One region of the Undibacterium sp. TC4M20W genome, then DNA from elsewhere that is predicted to be linked to it. Evidence: predicted binding sites of a transcription regulator. Region 1 holds the regulator's gene; the other holds the start of a gene.
The links. The regulator FliA, encoded in region 1, starts transcription of late flagellar genes. The targets are predictions, from matches to a motif close to CTAAAGTTTNNNNNNNNNNNGCCGNTA.
Positions count from the first base shown of each region.

Region 1 (8,794 bases):
CAAAATGACAGAACTGGAAAAAAAGCGTAACAGCTTTTTGAATGAACTTGGATTTAATGCTGACATAGACGGCATGCAGGCTTATTTGCAGCAAGCTGGCGTCGCCCAAACCAGTGCACAAGACTGGGATGCGCTATTGCAACTGACTGTGCAAGCCAAAGAAGACAACCGCACTAATGGTTTGCTGATCAACCGCAGACTATCGCTGAACCAGGCAACCTTGCATTTATTGCAAAAAAATAATAATCAGGCAGGCTCCATGTATGGGCCCAACGGTCAATCGACCGTCAAAACTACGCTAGGCAAGGGCTATATCGCTACCTGATCGTAGCTTGCACGATCCTGCTTATGCATTGATTACGCGCTGGTGATTTTCGCTGGCGACGATCTCTGGTCGCGACTTCGCTAGCTTTACCGAACTTCGCTGACAATACTCAGTTGACAATACTGCGCCGACTATCCCGCCCGCAACTGGCAAAAACTCCTTAATCTCCAGGATTTTCAGGTTTTCAAGGTCCCGGCGCCGTGCCAGACAAAGATGCCGCCGCTGGCCGCGCCGTTTGTGCAGGCAATGATGTTGCTGCCGGCCCAGATGCCGGGCTCAAGGGTACCTCTACCACAGGCTCAGGCAATACTGCCAGTATGGTGACAGATACGCGCCTGTTCCTGGCCCGCCCTTCCGGCGTATCATTATCGCTGACAGGCAGTTTTGCTCCCTGCCCCACTGCCGTCACACGGTTTTCATCCACCCCATTTTCGGTAAGCAAACGGGCAACCGTACTGGCGCGTACAGCCGACAATTCCCAATTTGACGGGAAGATGGGGTTATTGATAGGCAAATTATCGGTATGCCCCTCGACCTGTATCGCATGGGTATCAATCTTGAGGACACCGGCAATCGCCCTCAGTGCCTGTATGGAATCAACATTCAGGCGGGCATCACCAGGAGCAAATAAGAGACTGGCATTGATTTCTATGGTGATACCACGGCTGGTCTGGGTGACCCTGACCTTGCCTTCGCGCACCAGGGGTTCCAGCACGGTCATGATATCTTTGGCCATGGTGGTCATTTGCGCCTTTTCTTTGCGCAAACCTTCATTGATACGGTTTTTAACCAGAGGCAAGGGATCGAGCTTGATTTTTTGCTCAATCTGCGCATCGACAGGCTTGGGATTCACCGTCATGACTTTGCCAAAGGCACCGGTCAGTGAGTTGGACAAGACCCGGTATTTACCCTCATTCAAAGAGGAAATAGCATACATGACAACAAAAAAGGCAAACAGCAGGGTAATAAAATCCGCGTAAGAAACCAGCCATCTCTCATGGTTGTCTGGTTCTTCGTGGTATTTTTTCCTTGCCATAAGTATATTTTTTCAGTTTCACTGCATCGCTTAATTGCGATGGTTAGTCAGTCTTTCTTCCACCACACGCGGGCTGTCACCCAGAGCGATACTATAAAAAATATCAGACAACATTTCACGGCGCGTAACTTCGCGGCCTATGATTTCTTTTAATTTATTGCTGATTGGCAAAAACAACAAATTGGCCATGCCCACACCGTAAATAGTGGCAACAAAGGCAACAGCGATGCCGCCACCGAGTTTGGACGGGTCGCTCAGATTTTCCATCACATGGATAAGCCCCAGCACCGCCCCCAAAATGCCTATGGTAGGTGAATAACCACCGGCAGCATCCCAGATTTTGGCAGCCTGGCGTTGCTCCATTTCATACAGTGAAATATCGACATCAAGTATGTCTTTCAGGCGTATCGGGTCTATGCCATCGATCACCAGACGCAGGCCCTTGCTGATGAAAGGGTCGGATGAGGCATTCATATAACGCTCAAGGCTCAAAAAACCTTCACGCCTGGCAACCACACTCCAGATCAAAGCATCTGCGATATTTTTTTTACTGCTGTCTGGTGGTTCAGAAACGATCCAGCGCAGCATGCGCACGCCACGCCTGAAGGTATTGAGCCGGCTTTGCAACAACACAGCGCCCAGCGTACCCACGACCACGATGACAAAGGCAGCGGGTTGCACCAGAGAAGACAGGCGCCCGCCTTCCATCAACTGTCCGGTGACTATGCCAAATATCACCAGTACCAATCCGATTACGCTAGCCCAGTCCACGCTTTCTCCCTTAAGTATGCCCTGAGCCTGGCAACCGCCTGACTATGTAATTGTGAGACCCGTGACTCTGATACCCCCATCACAGCACCAATTTCCTTGAGATTCAACTCCTGCTCGTAGTACAGACCCATCAGCAGTTTCTCGCGCTCGGGCAAGCTGTCTATCGCACCGATGACGGCGTCACGGAAGTCGTCATTCAGCAAATCCTGCAGCGGATCGCCAGAAAAATCGGAGCAATAGTGGTCAAGGAAATGCTCCTTGGTGTCGGCATCATGAAAATCTTCGTAATAGACGAGTTGATGCCCGCCACTGTCGGTCAGCAGGTTCTGGTACTCTTCCAGGCTCAGCTTGAGTGACTTCGCCACCTCGGTTTCCAGCGGTGGCCTGCCCAGCTTTTGCTGTAGCACATTCATGGCATTTTCTATCTTGCGCATGTTCTGGCGCACGCCACGCGGCAGCCAGTCACTACTGCGCAATTCATCCAGCATGGCACCCCGTATGCGTTGTACCGCATAGGTTTCAAACTGGGCGCCATGGGTATCTTCGTAGCGGTTAACGGCATCCAGCAGGCCTATCATGCCGGCCTGCACGAGATCGTCCACCTCCACACTGGGAGGCAGGCGCGCCTTCAACTGGTAAGCCAGACGCTTGACCAGAGGCGCATGCTCCCTCAAAAGGAAGTTTTTATCTGATTTTCCGCTCGCGGTGTACATTTTTCTGATTACATTCCGAGACCGACACCCAGCTCAGGGACTCCCTCTGCACATAAGGTGGAACGCGCGGTCTTTGCCAATTGTTCAGCCAGCCGGGAGAATGCCAGCGAAGCAAGGGCTTTAGGAAAAGCATCAATCACAGAGCGTCCCAAATGTGCAGCCTTTCTTACGTGTTCATCTTCCGGCACATGGCCAACGTAGTGCAGTGGCACCGCCAGGTAACGGCTGGCCGCCTGCGCCATATTCGTATAAATCAATCTTGCCTCTTTTTCCGATGCACCGGACACTAAAATACCATAACCGCGCCGACCCAGCCTGTTGCTCACACGCTTGATCAATCCATAAGCAGCCTTGATCATGGCAGGATCAGCAGAAACCTGTATCACCAGCTCGCTGTCATCCAGCGTCGCCAGCGGAAAACTGTCATCCAGGTTGATCTCGCTATCCACAATAACCAGGTCCGCACGGTTGGCTGCCACATCAAACACTTTGGACAATTGCCGCGTATTTTCTGGCGGCAGCCATGCATGACGGGCCAGCATCGTCACCGACAGGCCAGCAGCCACCAATTTGACTGCTTCCTTCATTGTACGCTGTTGTCTCGCTACATCCAATAAGGTCTGATCAAGGTTCGCATTCAACCAGGCACCGACACTGTTTTCTGAAGAGCGTGTATCAACCATCAAGACCTGGTTACCCTGGCGTGCCAGTGACACACCCAGATTCACCAGCATGCCGCTCTTTTCATCTTCCCTCAAGGCCGACAAAAAGGTAAATACCCGTGGTTTTGGCCCAGCCAGCATGCGGCGCAGGCCTTCTGCCTGATCGAAACTAGCCAAGGGACACCTCCTGACCAGCACGTCCTGATGCTTGCGTAGAAACTGCACCCGCCATCAACAAGGGCAATTCTTCATCCAGATAACGGAAAGCTGCCGTCTCACGCTTGAGTTTGAAGGCACGGTCTATCAGATACAGCTTGTTGGCGATATGCAGGTCCTCAGGCACGCGCTGGCCGCTGGCGATGTAATACACCATGAGTTTCTGGCGTATCGCGATATCCAGTGCACCACCGATAGTCGCCGCTTCATCAAGCTTGGTCAGGATGCAGCCTGCCAAGCCATTGCCCTGATAAGCACGCACGACCTCACTCAAGGTTTCACCTGTTGATGTCGCATTCAGGCACAGCAAACGCTTTACCGGAGTGTCTGTTCCAGACAACATCGCCACCTGTTCAGTCACCATTTTGTCGCGCTGGCTGACACCGACAGTATCGATCAGGACGGTATGCTTGTTCTTGAGCTCGGACAAGGCAATGCGCAAATCTGCCTCATCCTTGACCGCGTGCACCATGACACCCAAAATTTTGCCGTAGATACGCAATTGTTCAAAACCGCCGATACGATAACCGTCAGTCGTGATCAATGCCAGCTTGGAAGGACCATGGCGCATGACGCAACGGGCAGCCAGCTTGGCCGTAGTCGTGGTCTTGCCCACGCCGGTAGGGCCGACCAGAGCATACACGCCACCTTTTTCCAGCATTTCGTTTTCATTGTCGATAGTGGACAGATTGCGCACCAGCACATTCTTGATCCAGTCCAGGCCATTTTCAAGCTTGCCAGTTTCAGGCAGTTTTTCTACCAGGTAGCGCGACAGGCTGGCGCTAAAACCGGTAGCCAGCAATTCACGCAGGATTTCTGCTTTTTGTGGCTGGCGTTTTTGCGTTTGTGTCCAGGAGATTTCTGCCAGTTGAGATTCCAGCATGCTGCGCATGGCCCGGATTTCTGACATGACATCATTCAACTCATTGGCATTGACAGGCGCTTCGATTTCATTGGCAAAACTGCTCGCACCCGTCTGTGATTTGAAGGTTGGCACATTCATGCTCCTCTCTATCGGTCTCTCCAGAGGGCGATGCAGGCTGACCGCGTCCTCATTCTGGAAGCGTGGTGCAAAGCGTGGCACCTGAGGTACTGGCGGAAGTGGCTGCATCTCTGGCATTGCAAGTGTTTCTGCAGCATCCGGTGCAATGGAGTTGATGGCTTCGTCGGCCATGGCCAGAATCTCCACCTTGCCGCCCACATTACGGTTGGACAGGATCACGGCATCTGCCCCCAAAGCATCGCGCAACATGCGCAAAGCTTCGCGAGAAGTATTCGCGGTAAATTTTCTGACGTTCATGATTGACCTCCGACCAGACTGGTGACTCTAATGGTTTTTGTTTCAGGTACTTCTGCGTGTGACAAGACTTTAAGTTGCGGCAAATTGCGGCGCAGGAAGCGTGACAGCAAGGCCCGTAATGGCGCGGGCACCAGCAACACCGGTGTCAGGCCCATTTGTTCCTGGTGCTGGGCAGCGGCCTCGGTCTGGCTTGCCAGAGTATCGGCCAGGCCAGGCTCTATGCCTGAACCATCAGAACCACTGGTTTGCAAGGCCTGCATCAACAGGCGTTCAAGACGGCTGTCCAGGGTCATGACTGTCATCTCATTCCCGGTCGGGAAGATTTGCTGGATGATGGCACGGCCCAAAGCTATCCTGACCTGGGCTGTCAGCTCATTCGCATCCTGGGTATGCATGGCTTGCTCAGACAGAGTCTCAATAATGGTACGCATATCGCGGATATGCACACCCTCGACAAGCAGGTTTTGCAATACTTTTTGGAGGATGGACAAAGGCAGGGCTTTTGGCACCAGCTCTTCCACCATTTTTGGCATGTCTTTTGCCAGGTGATCCATGAGCAACTGTACTTCCTGACGACCCAGCAATTCAGCTGCATGACTGGTGATCAAATGGTTCAAATGGGTGGCGACCACTGTGCCAGAATCAACCACGGTGTAACCCATGGCTTGAGCCTGTTCGCGCATGGAGGCATCTATCCACACTGCTGGCAGGCCAAAGGCTGGGTCATTGGTAAGCGTACCAGGTAAATTCCCAGTAACCATGCCAGGGTTGATCGCCAGATACTGGCCATTCAATGCCTCACCGGCACCGACTTCAACACCCTTCAGGGTGATACGGTAAGCTGAAGGTTTCAATTCCAGGTTGTCGCGGATATGTACAGGTGGCGATAAAAAGCCCACTTCCTGAGCAAATTTTTTGCGTATGCCTTTGATACGGCGTAACAACTCACCACCCTGGTTTTTATCCACCAGAGGGATCAGGCGATAACCAACTTCCAGACCCAGGGTATCAACAGGCAGGATATCTTGCCAGGTCGCTTCTTCCATTTCCTGACCAGTGCTGGCAGGAGCATCTACCTTTTCTTCAACGACAGGTGCAACCTGGCCGCGCTTGTTGAGCATATAGCCACCACCAACCAGTATGGCTGCCAGCAGAATAAAGGCGATATGCGGCATGCCAGGTATGATGCCCATGCCGCCAATAATGCCGCCAGTGATGATCATGACCTGGGGCTTGGCAAACAACTGCCCTATCAACTGACCACTGATATCCTGATCACTGGCCACGCGCGAGACCACGACACCGGCAGCAGTTGAGATAATCAGCGAAGGAATTTGTGCGACCAGGCCATCACCAATCGCCAGCAAGGTATAGTTCTTCAGGGCGGTGGCAAAATCCAGGTCATGCTGGACCATACCCACCACCAGGCCACCGACGATATTGATGACCGTAACCATGATGCCCGCTACCGCGTCACCACGTACATATTTACTGGCACCGTCCATGGCGCCATAAAATTCTGCTTCTTGCGCTACTTCAGTACGGCGGCGGCGGGCTTCCTGTTCGGCGATCAGACCGGCATTCAAGTCCGCATCAATCGCCATTTGTTTACCTGGCATCGCATCCAGGGCAAAACGTGCGCCCACTTCAGCAATACGGCCAGCACCTTTGGTGACGACGGTAAAGTTAATGATAGTCAGAATGACGAAGACCACGATACCGACAGTGTAGTTACCACCAATCAAAAAGTGACCAAAGGCTTCGATCACTTTACCGGCAGCATCCGGGCCAGTGTGACCTTCTGTCAGCACCACGCGGGTGGAGGCGACGTTCAGGGACAGGCGTAACATCGTACTCACCAGCAGCACCGTCGGGAACACCATGAAATCCAGTGGTTTGACTGTATATAAGCTGGTGAGCAAAACGATAATTGCAATCGCAATATTGAAGCTGAAGAACACGTCCAGAATAAAAGCGGGCAAAGGCAAAATCATCATCGCCAGCATCAGGATGATGAGGAAAGGCGCCGCCAGCGCCCTGGTGTTCATGCCATTCATCCAGACAGGCAAGGTGAAGCTATTCATGCTTGGGCTCCTGCTTGATTAGCTGTTTGATTTTGCGTTTGATTCTGTATTTGGTTATTGGGATCAAGCTCAGGCGGTACATGTAAATCATTTGGTTTGACAGGTTTATTACCATCACCCTTGCTGTAACTGCGCAACTGGTAAACATAAGCCAGCACTTCTGCCACAGCGGCATACAGGGCTTCTGGTATTTCGTCGCCGAGATCTGTGTGTTTGTACAAGGCACGCGCCAGTGGTGGCGCTTCCAACAGGGGCACATTGTGTTCCTTGGCCAGCTCACGGATTTTGGCAGCGACTGCATCTGCCCCCTTGGCAATGACTTTAGGTGCGCCATTGCCGCCTTCGGTATATTTGAGAGCGACAGCAAAGTGGGTCGGATTGGTGACGACAACGTCAGCCGTTGGAATCTCAGACATCATGCGGCGGCGTGCCATCTCACGCTGCTGAGCGCGGATCTTCGCCTTGATTTGCGGATTACCGTTAGCTTCCTTGGATTCCTGTATCACTTCCTGATGCGTCATCTTCAGCTTTTCTGCGTACTGCCACATCTGGTAAGGCGCATCAATCGCCGCGATCACTGCCAGCGAACCGACAATAGCCAAAAAACATACGCCCATCATGTGGCCAACGTGAGCAGGGCCAGACTTCAGGGATTCCAGTGGCAAGGCAAAGATGGCGTTCTTTTGCCCCATGATGACGATCCAGGCAACAACGCCGACCAAAATGGTTTTGACAATCGCCTTGATCAATTCCACACCGGCACGGGTAGAAATCATATTACCAAGGCCAGAGATAGGATTCATGCGTGAGAAATTCGGCGTCAGCGCCTTGGTACTGAACAGCCATCCGCCTATCAACAAAGGTGAACCCAGCGCCACTACTACCAACAATCCGGCAATAGGTGCAAAAGCCATCAGCACTTGCATCAAGCTGGCGGCAACCTGCGAGAAAAAGAGTTCATGGTCATAGATAATCGCCCGCTCCAGCGACAGGCCCGACACCAGTGCCTGACTCAACTGCCGCACCAGGCCATCGCCCATGCCCCAGAGCGCGCCACCTGCTGCCAGCAGGATGGTACAGGTAGATAGTTCGCGCGAACGCGGAACGTCGCCCTCTTCCCGCGCCTGTTCAAGGCGCTTGGGCGAGGCCGGTTCGGTTCTTTCGAGATCGCTATCTTCGGCCATTGCCGACTCCTGTTATTTCCTCAAAGCAAGTACTGCTTTGATTACGCAAATGTACAGGTGTAATTATTGGCTATGACAGAAGCACAAGATGCGGGGAATAAAGGAGGAAATACCCCTTAGCTCTGGGGAAGGACTGGACCCTTGATGCTCAAAGGGCCATGAAAGGGTAATGAATGGCTGAAATCTGAACGCCCGCCTTATGGCAAAGCATCCAGATTTTTTTGAAATCAGTAATTGAAATGCAATTGATCAGGCAGGAACAGCAACAACCGGCCTCGCCACCATACGGTGTATGAAATACATCATGACAGCGGTCAGCAATACAGTACAAACCAGAATGTCACCCAGCAAATCAAAATGCAATATCACACCACCGTCAGGCTGGCTGACGATCATACCGGCAACTACGGAACCAACACCACCGGCAATTTGCTGCAACGATGAATTGATCGCCATGAATGCACCCCGGCTATCAGCCGCTGGCACTGCCGACATCATTGCCT
Region 1 is NZ_JBMPPI010000014.1:59,643-68,436, forward strand. Features, by position in the region: gene ACO0LL_RS17380 (flagella synthesis protein FlgN) at 1-325, shown strand, start outside; gene motD (flagellar motor protein MotD) at 510-1,361, opposite strand; gene ACO0LL_RS17390 (flagellar motor protein) at 1,392-2,132, opposite strand; gene ACO0LL_RS17395 (RNA polymerase sigma factor FliA) at 2,114-2,845, opposite strand; gene ACO0LL_RS17400 (MinD/ParA family ATP-binding protein) at 2,854-3,684, opposite strand; gene flhF (flagellar biosynthesis protein FlhF) at 3,677-5,023, opposite strand; gene flhA (flagellar biosynthesis protein FlhA) at 5,020-7,107, opposite strand; gene flhB (flagellar biosynthesis protein FlhB) at 7,104-8,291, opposite strand; gene ACO0LL_RS17420 (MFS transporter) at 8,541-8,794, opposite strand, start outside.

Region 2 (8,794 bases), on a different contig from region 1:
TTGGCACCATCAATAGTGACTGTGCCGATTGACTGCGTCGCATCCTGGGTAAAGGTAGAGCCCGTATACACACCATTAGCAGAAGTGCCGCCAGCAATGGTGCCAAATTCAAAGTTGATGGTCGTGCTGGTGCCACTTCCTATACTGGCCGTGGAACTGAGCTGACCAGCGCTGGAAATGGTTTGCGCCTGTGCCAGCTTGGTGACATTGACGTTATAGCTACCTTGAGTAGAAACGCTGGTGGTGGTGGCAGACAAAATTGAGCTGTCGCCTGCAGAAGCAGTAAGCGACTGAAAAGTGCCTAGATTGCTGAGACCGGTAACATTGGACTGAAAAACGCTGAGCGCGCTGTTAAGCGTGCCATAAGCAGACAGCTTTGCCTGAAAACTGGCTTCTTTCTTCGCCAGTGTAGTCAGAGGCTGACTCTCCACCTGCATTAATTTGGTAATGAGACCGTTGACGTCCAGATTGGCGCCTAAGCCTGTCGATTGTATGCCCACATTGTTCCCCTTGTCAGACCGTACTGTACTAAATTATCGGCAAAGACAAACCAGACTTTAGAGGGGAATTTACATGCCAATTTAAAACTTAGATGCAGGACTGACTATATGATTAGCTAATTACGCTTGTTGTTTGATCAGTAAACCCTGTAGTTTATCCAGAGAGCGCGAGATTTCAAGGGCTTCCTCGGACGGAATCTGGCGTAAAACTTCTTTGGTTTGCAGATCAACCACCTTCACGACGACTTTATTACTATGTTCTTCCACACTGAATTCGAGTGATTGTGACAGAGACTGGATTGTCTTGTTGATATCATCGACAGCTTTAGTCACTTTATCGAATTCTGGCGGTGCGGATGCAGAAGAGGTTGCCTTGACGGCATCAATGGTTTGCGTTGACGTTGCGGCAGACCTTGAAACGGGGGAGCTGGTATCGGGGCCTACTGCACGGTCAGTGATCAGTTGTCCTGATGGAGATGCACTCCCTATCGACCGGATGTCCATGATCTTTTCCTTCAAGAAAAATACCCCTGATCAAACAAATGACCAGGGGGACATGCTTTATGCTTTAAGTATAGACCTAATTTACATAAGCCTACTTCTATTAGCCACGCAACAGGGCCAGAACGCCGTTTGGTAAGCCATTAGCCTGAGCCAAAATCGCTGTACCAGCTTGTTGCAACACTTGACCACGTGTCAGAGACGCTGTTTCTTGGGCGAAATCTGCATCACGGATACGGCTGCGGGATGCTGTCAAGTTTTCAGAGTTAGTCTGCAAACTTTCGATCGCGGAAGAGAAACGGTTTTGATACGCACCCAGAGAAGCGCGGGAACTATTGATAGACTGCAAGGCCGCATCAATGGTCGTCAGCGCGGCGGTGGCCCCGGCAGCTGTACCCAGGTTCAGAGAGGAAACACCTGCACCAACGGTCACCGAAGCAGAAGTAAAGGCACCTGTCAGATTGGCAGCTGTCAAACCAGTACCAGTACCGTTAGCCAGAGTGATACCAGCAGAACTAGTGGAGGTCAGGGACAGTGTTGAAGTGCTTACGTCAGTTGCACCTGTTGCAGATACGGTAATACCTGTATTTGCAGCGGCAGCGGCAGCGTTTGTGCTGGCTGTTACAGTGATGTTACGGCCATCGGCAGCAGCCAGTGCAACTGCACCAGTTGATGTGTTGAATGTTGCTGTAACGCCTGTTTGTGTGCTGATTGCATTAACTGCAGCAGCTACTTGAGCACCACGTTGTGCGCCGGAAGTAGATGCATTCAAGGCACCCAGATTTACGCCGTTAATAGTAATGTCGCCAGAAGCAATGGCTGTTGCGGAAGTGCTTGCAGTACCTGCAATAGTTGTTGAACCAACAGTTGCTGTAACACCTGTGCTGCCGCTGATTGCATTGATTGCTGCTGCTTTGGAGATGCCGCTAGCTGTAGAGTTGGAGAAAGAAACACCATCTGCTGCAGAGGCGCCAACTTGGTAGCCATTGATGGACAAGTCACCAGCAGCCAGGGCTGTAGTAGTCACTGCACCGGCACCGGCAACTGTTGTTGCGTAGCTGGAAGATGCACCAACACCCAGGGCGCTCGATTTTGCGCTGGAGATGGAAGCGATACTGATTTGATCGTTTGCTGTACCGTTGGCACCGACTTGGAAAGTTTGTGCAGAGAAGCTACCGTCAAGCAGGTTCACGCCGTTGAAGTTAGTACTGCTGGCAACGCGGTTGATCTCAGAAATCAGCTGACTTGCTTCGTTGTTCAGAGCGGCACGATCAGAAACGCTGTTGGAGCCGTTGGCAGATTGTACGGCCAGATCACGGATACGTTGCAAGTTGGAACCGATTTGTTGTAATGCGCCCTCAGCGGTTTGCGCCAGGGAGATACCGTCGTTCGCATTACGTGCAGCTTGATTCAAGCCGCCGATTTGAGAAGACAGACGTTCGGAAATAGCCAGACCAGCAGCATCATCTTTAGCGCTATTAATACGCAGACCGGAAGACAGACGTTGCAGGGATGTGTTCAGCGCAGATTGCGATGTAGTCAAGTTACGTTGTGCATTCAGCGATGCAATATTGGTATTAATAACAGCCATGGTAATTCTCCCTAAGTTATTCAAATTGGCGTAGTAGCCTGAAACTTTGGTCTTTCGTGCTGACTATTGGACCGCCGTTGTAAAGGGTATCGGTAGAGACTAAAAAAGTTTTAGCGTGTTTCTGAAAATAAATCTTATTTTTTTCGCTCAAGTTTTTTTAGCCATTCCGCTTGTCGGCGCTTTTTTAAAATACTTTAGGGTCTAATTTGATTTAGTTTTGGGGCTTTATTTAACACATGGAAACAAAATCATTGGCTATAAAATAAGCCTGAGCATGGTGGTTTCTGGTATTTTCCAGTCTGGACATGCAGTTTTAATCATTTTGCTTACTTAATTTGTAAGTCAGATGAGGCAATTGTAAAAAAGTTTAATGATAAAAAGCTGACCTGGGGACTGGACATGGCAAAAACGAGTTTTGATGCGCGAAAAGCAATGCGCGATGTTCATCGACTTTTCGATGCTGGTTCTGTATCCGATGCCAGGCAAGGCTGCCTGACTATCATCAGGCATTTTCCGCGCCACGCGGAAGCCCTATATGCCCTGGCCAGAATGGCTGGTGACGCGGATCAGAGTGACGAAGCCATGGGATATCTGAAGCTGGCTTTTGACGTCATGCCTCATTTTCCTGACAACAGGAAGATTGCTTTCGGCATATTCAATAAATACTTACTGGCGAAACAGTACCCCCAATTGGAAGAGGCCGGCCTTTGGCTATCAACTTATTTGCCACGGGACGGTATCGTTTGGGACTATATAGGTGTAGCCAGGATAGAGCAGGCCAAGTTTCCGCAAGCACTTGACGTGTTAAGCAAGGCTATTACCTTGTTACCAAATAACCCACACATACTTGCCAATATGGGCAACGTGCTGATTGCTCTTGAGCGTTGTTCTGATGCCATCGTGTATCTGGAGAAAGCACTGGCAATTCAGCCAGAGATGGTTGTTGGCCTCAATAATCTGGGAAATGCACTGCGTTTCATAGGCAAGACAGAGGAGGCAATAGCGAGTATATCGAAAGCAGTTCAATTAGACCCAGGTTTGCCCTATCTGTACAATAATCTTGGCCTCGCTTATCGCGAGCACGGTATGTATAGCGTTGCCATCACACAATACCGGTACGCCTTGCAACTGCAGCCAGAGCTGGTGCAGGTTTATCCTAATCTGATTGATGCACTGCGTCAGAACGGGCAAGTGCAGGAGTCCATAGAGTGCGGGCAGCATGCGCTGACGCTGACCCACGATATTCCTGAAATCTGGGGGGCTTATGGTGACACCTTGCGCGAGGCAAACCACTTGGATGCGGCGATCGAAGCTTATATCAAGGCCCTGTCTTTCAAGCAGGATAGCCTGTCTTCTTTCAATCGGAAAATATACACGAACCTGTTATTTTGTCTGAATTACCATCCGGATTTAACGCCTGAGGTGATTTATAACGCTTATCATGAATTTGATTTGCGTTTTACTGCGCCGCTCAAGGCAACATGGAAGAAATTTGAAAATGCCCGAGTGCCGGGTAGGCGTCTCAAGGTAGGTTATGTGACGCAAGCTTTTTATAATCATGTTTGCAAGTATTTCCTGCTGCCGCTGATAGAAGCGCATGACAAGGATCAGGTTGAGGTCTATGCCTATGCAAATCCACCTTTCGAGGATGAGGTGACTGATTACTATAAGAAGCAGGTAGATCACTGGGTGCCAACCCGGGATTTGACGGATGAGGCGCTGGCCGAGCGTATTCGTGCCGATGGTATTGATGTTCTGGTGGATGTGGCAGGCCATACCAATGGCAATCGTTTACCGGTCTTTGCGCGCAAACCAGCTCCTGTTTCCTTGCACTGGCTGGAATATGGTTATACAACTGGCTTGAGTGCGATCGATTATTACTTGACTGACAAGCCCACAATTACGGACAATTGCGCCCATTTATTTTCAGAGAAAGTATGGTGTCTGGATGGTCCTGCCTATGTATACAGGCCCGACACGCGCAAGGCAGAACTGACACCTTCGCCTTTTGAACAGACCGGCATGGTTACCTTTGGCAGTTTGTCACGTTCCACCAGGATTAATCACCGTGTTGTGCGTGTTTGGGCAACCATATTGGATGCGATGCCCAATTCCCAATTGATTATCAATAGTGGCGACTTTAAAGATCCTCAGGTGCAGGATGAAATGGCGTCACGGTTCATGCGTTATGGTATTGAACGCTCACGTTTGCACATAGGGTTCACCACGCCCTCCTGGGAAGTGCTGAAACATATAGATATCAGTCTCGATTGTTTCCCGCATAATTCAGGAACGACCTTGCTGGAGTCCTTATATATGGGCATTCCATTCATCTCGCTGGCAGACCGGCCTTCTGTTGGCCGTATCGGTGCAAGTATTCTGACTGCGATTGGTCATGAAGAATGGCAAGCGTATACTGAAGATGAATATGCGCAAAAAGCAATTATTCTGGCGCACGACCTGGATCGTTTGCGTAGCTTAAGAGCTGGTTTGCGCCAGGAAATGGAGCAATCCTTGCTCATGAACGAACCGGCATTCGCTCGTTCAGTCGAAAAAGCTTATCGCCAGATGTGGCAAATTTATTGTGAAGGACAGTAAGAGTGAAGGCAGTTATCTTAGCCGGTGGTCTTGGTACCCGTATTTCAGAGGAAACCCACCTCAAGCCCAAGCCCATGATAGAAATTGGCGGGCACCCCATACTCTGGCACATCATGAAGTCGTACTCGGCGCATGGTGTGAATGAATTCGTCATCTGTTGTGGCTACAAGGGTTATCTGATCAAGGAATATTTCGCCAATTATTTCCTGCACATGTCAGATGTCACCTTCGATATGCAGAATAATAGTATGGAAGTGCATGAGCACCATGCTGAACCCTGGAAGGTAACCTTGGTAGATACTGGGGAAGACACCATGACCGGTGGCCGTCTCAAGCGCGTCGCCCGTTATTTGCAGGGCGAGGAAGCTTTTTGCTTTACCTATGGTGATGGCGTTGCAGATCTGGATATTGCTGCTTCCATCGCATTCCATAAGCAGCACGGCAAGCTGGCTACCGTTACAGCAGTTCTTCCGCCAGGACGCTATGGCGCACTGGAACGTGACGGCAATCAGGTTGCCGGTTTTATCGAAAAGCCGCGTGGTGATGGCGGCTGGATCAACGGCGGATATTTCGTGCTGTCTCCCAAAGTACTGGATTTTATCGATAATGATGGCGTTAGCTGGGAAGCAGCGCCACTTGCCGAATTGGCAAAGCGACAGGAATTAATGGCATTCGAGCACAGTGGATTCTGGCAGCCCATGGATACCCTGCGTGAAAAAAATCTGCTGGAAGACTTGTGGCAATCTGGAAAAGCACCTTGGCGAGTATGGTAAATCACCCCACACAAACAAGCATCGTTGAGCCCGCCTTCTGGCGCGGGCGCCGTATCTTGCTGACCGGGCACACTGGTTTTAAGGGAGCCTGGCTGGCACACTGGCTATCTGGCATGGGTGCCGTGGTACATGGTCTGGCTTTGGCTCCGGCAACCGAACCCAATCTGTTCGATTTGCTGAAGATTGAAGACAAGGTCTGCAGTCACATTGGCGATATACGCGATATTCATGCTGTGACTGCAGCGGTGAATGCATGTCAGCCAGAGTTTATATTTCATCTGGCTGCGCAGGCCCTGGTGCGAGCTAGTTACCGTGAACCCTTGGCGACTTTTGCCAGCAATATCATGGGCACCGCCAATCTGTTGGAGGCAATCAGGGGGCGCATCGATGTAAAACTTGCACTGATCGTAACGACAGATAAAGTTTATCGCAATCTTGAGCAGATCCATCCCTATCCAGAAACCGCTGAATTAGGTGGCCATGATCCTTATAGTGCGAGCAAGGCTGCAGCAGAGCTGGTGCTGGCAAGCTATCGCGCTTCATTTCTGGCCGGGCAGGGCACTGCCGTGTTGGCAGCCAGGGCCGGGAATGTGATAGGTGGGGGTGACTGGTCTGAAGACAGATTGCTGCCAGATGCCGTAAAAGCCTGGCAAAGCGGGCAGACTTTGCAGATTCGCCGCCCCGACTCTGTCCGGCCATGGCAACATGTACTGGAACCGCTGTCAGCATATCTGTGTCTTGCCCAGTACGCCCATGCTAATCCACAGGCCAGCCATGCCTGGAACATAGGCCCCGATGATGCTGCAAGTGTCAGAACAGTGGTAGAGCTGGCTCAGGCTGCTTACGGCAGTGGGCAGACTGAATTTGCCACTGATATTGTTGGCCCGCATGAAGCGGGCTTATTGGCATTGGATGCCAGCAAATTGAGGCAGACTCTGGGAATTGTCCCTCGCTGGAATCTTGAGCAGGCGGTCAGTCGCAGCATGCACTGGTACCGTGATTTTGCGCAAGGCCAGCCTGCGGCAGAATTATGTGACCAGGATATCGCCGCTTTCATGGCAGGTAATGCATGATGAAAATCTCAGCCTCAGGCCGTTTTGAAATTTTATCGACGCCTCTGGATAGCCTGTACCTGTTACAAAGAAAAGTGCTGGGTGATCAGCGCGGCTATTTTCAGCGCATGTTTTGTGCAACAGATTTGGCTGAATTGGGCTGGCATGAACCTATAGCGCAGGTAAATCATACCTATACTTCGGTGAAGGGGTCGATACGCGGCATGCACCTGCAATTGCCCCCCAGTGCAGAAATGAAATTAATTACCTGCATGAAAGGCGAGGTCTTGGATGTCGCTGTAGATTTGCGCGCTGACTCAGCCACTTTCTTGCAATGGCATGCTGTGTTGTTGTCACAAGCGAATCAGCGCTCGTTTTTGATACCTGCCGGTTTCGCCCATGGTTTTCAAACCATGTCGGATGAGGTTGAAATGCTATATTGTCATAGCAAGCCGTATGTATCGGCAGATGAAATGGGATTAAATCCATTTGATGCCCGGTTGGCAATAGAGTGGCCTTTTGGGGTAACCGAGATGTCGGATAAAGACCGTAACTGGCCCATGTTAAGCAAAGAATTTCAAGGAGTGATTGTATGAAGTGCCGGCATTGCGCGCATGAATTGACGCAAACCTTTCTCGATCTTGGTTCAGCACCACCATCGAATGCCTATTTAAAACCAGAAGCCCTGAGCCAGGCTGAAATCTGGCTGCCTTTGAAAGTAATGGTTTGTGATGCTTGCTGGCTGGCACAAACCCTGGATTTTACCGGGCGTGAAAATTTATTCGATGCCGACTACGCCTATTTCAGTTCATTTTCTTCCAGTTGGCTGGCCCATGCGAAGAAATTTGTTGAAACGATGCATCAGGATTTGAGCTTGAATTCGCAAAGCCTTGTGATGGAAGTTGCGGCAAATGACGGGTATTTATTGCAGTACGTACAGGAGGCTGGCATCCCGTGTTTTGGTGTGGAACCAACTGCCAGCACCGCCGCGGCAGCAAGGGAAAAAGGCATCAATGTCATAGAGCGCTTCTTTGGTGTGGAGTTGGCGAAGGAGATATTGGCACGTGGTCAGCGCGTTGATTTATCGGTGGCAAATAATGTATTGGCGCATGTGCCTGACATTAATGATTTTGTCGCTGGCTTTAGCTTGCTCTTAAGCGAGCAAGGTGTCGCCAGTTTTGAATTCCCACATTTGTTGAATATGGTGGAGCAAAACCAGTTTGATACTGCTTACCATGAACATTATTCTTATCTGTCACTGCATGCGGTAAGGACAGTGTTTACAAAAAATGGTTTGCATGTATTCGATGTGCAGGAGTGGCCAACGCATGGCGGCAGCCTGCGTGTACTTGCGCAGAGAATGGACATCAGATATCGAGAAGAAAAAGCCAGTGTCACGCAAATACTGCAAGCAGAGCAGGCAGCGGGTATTCTCAGTACCGGCTTTTATGAGGCAGCACAGGAAAAGGCGGAATCTGCCAAGTTTGCATTGCTGGAGTTTTTGCTCAATGCAAAACGCAATGGCAAGCGCATAGCAGCTTATGGTGCAGCGGCCAAAGGTAATACTCTGCTCAATTTTTCTGGTGTCAGGCCTGATCTCTTGCCGTATGTTGTAGATATCAACACCCATAAGCAAGGTAAATTCATGCCTGGCAGCCATATACCTATTGTTGATATTCAGCATTTGCTGGCAGATAAACCAGATTTCATCCTTATTTTGCCCTGGAATTTGCAGGCAGAAATCATGCAAGACCTGGCCCAGGCAAAAAGCTGGGGGGC
Region 2 is NZ_JBMPPI010000009.1:88,345-97,138, forward strand. Features, by position in the region: gene fliD (flagellar filament capping protein FliD) at 1-500, opposite strand, end outside; gene ACO0LL_RS13410 (flagellar protein FlaG) at 621-1,004, opposite strand; gene ACO0LL_RS13415 (flagellin) at 1,105-2,592, opposite strand; gene ACO0LL_RS13420 (tetratricopeptide repeat protein) at 2,992-5,190, shown strand; gene rfbF (glucose-1-phosphate cytidylyltransferase) at 5,193-5,963, shown strand; gene rfbG (CDP-glucose 4,6-dehydratase) at 5,957-7,036, shown strand; gene ACO0LL_RS13435 (dTDP-4-dehydrorhamnose 3,5-epimerase family protein) at 7,033-7,611, shown strand; gene ACO0LL_RS13440 (methyltransferase domain-containing protein) at 7,608-8,794, shown strand, end outside.
Region 2: a site for FliA is predicted at 2,764-2,790, ahead of ACO0LL_RS13415 (flagellin). Genes of this name have one in related genera too.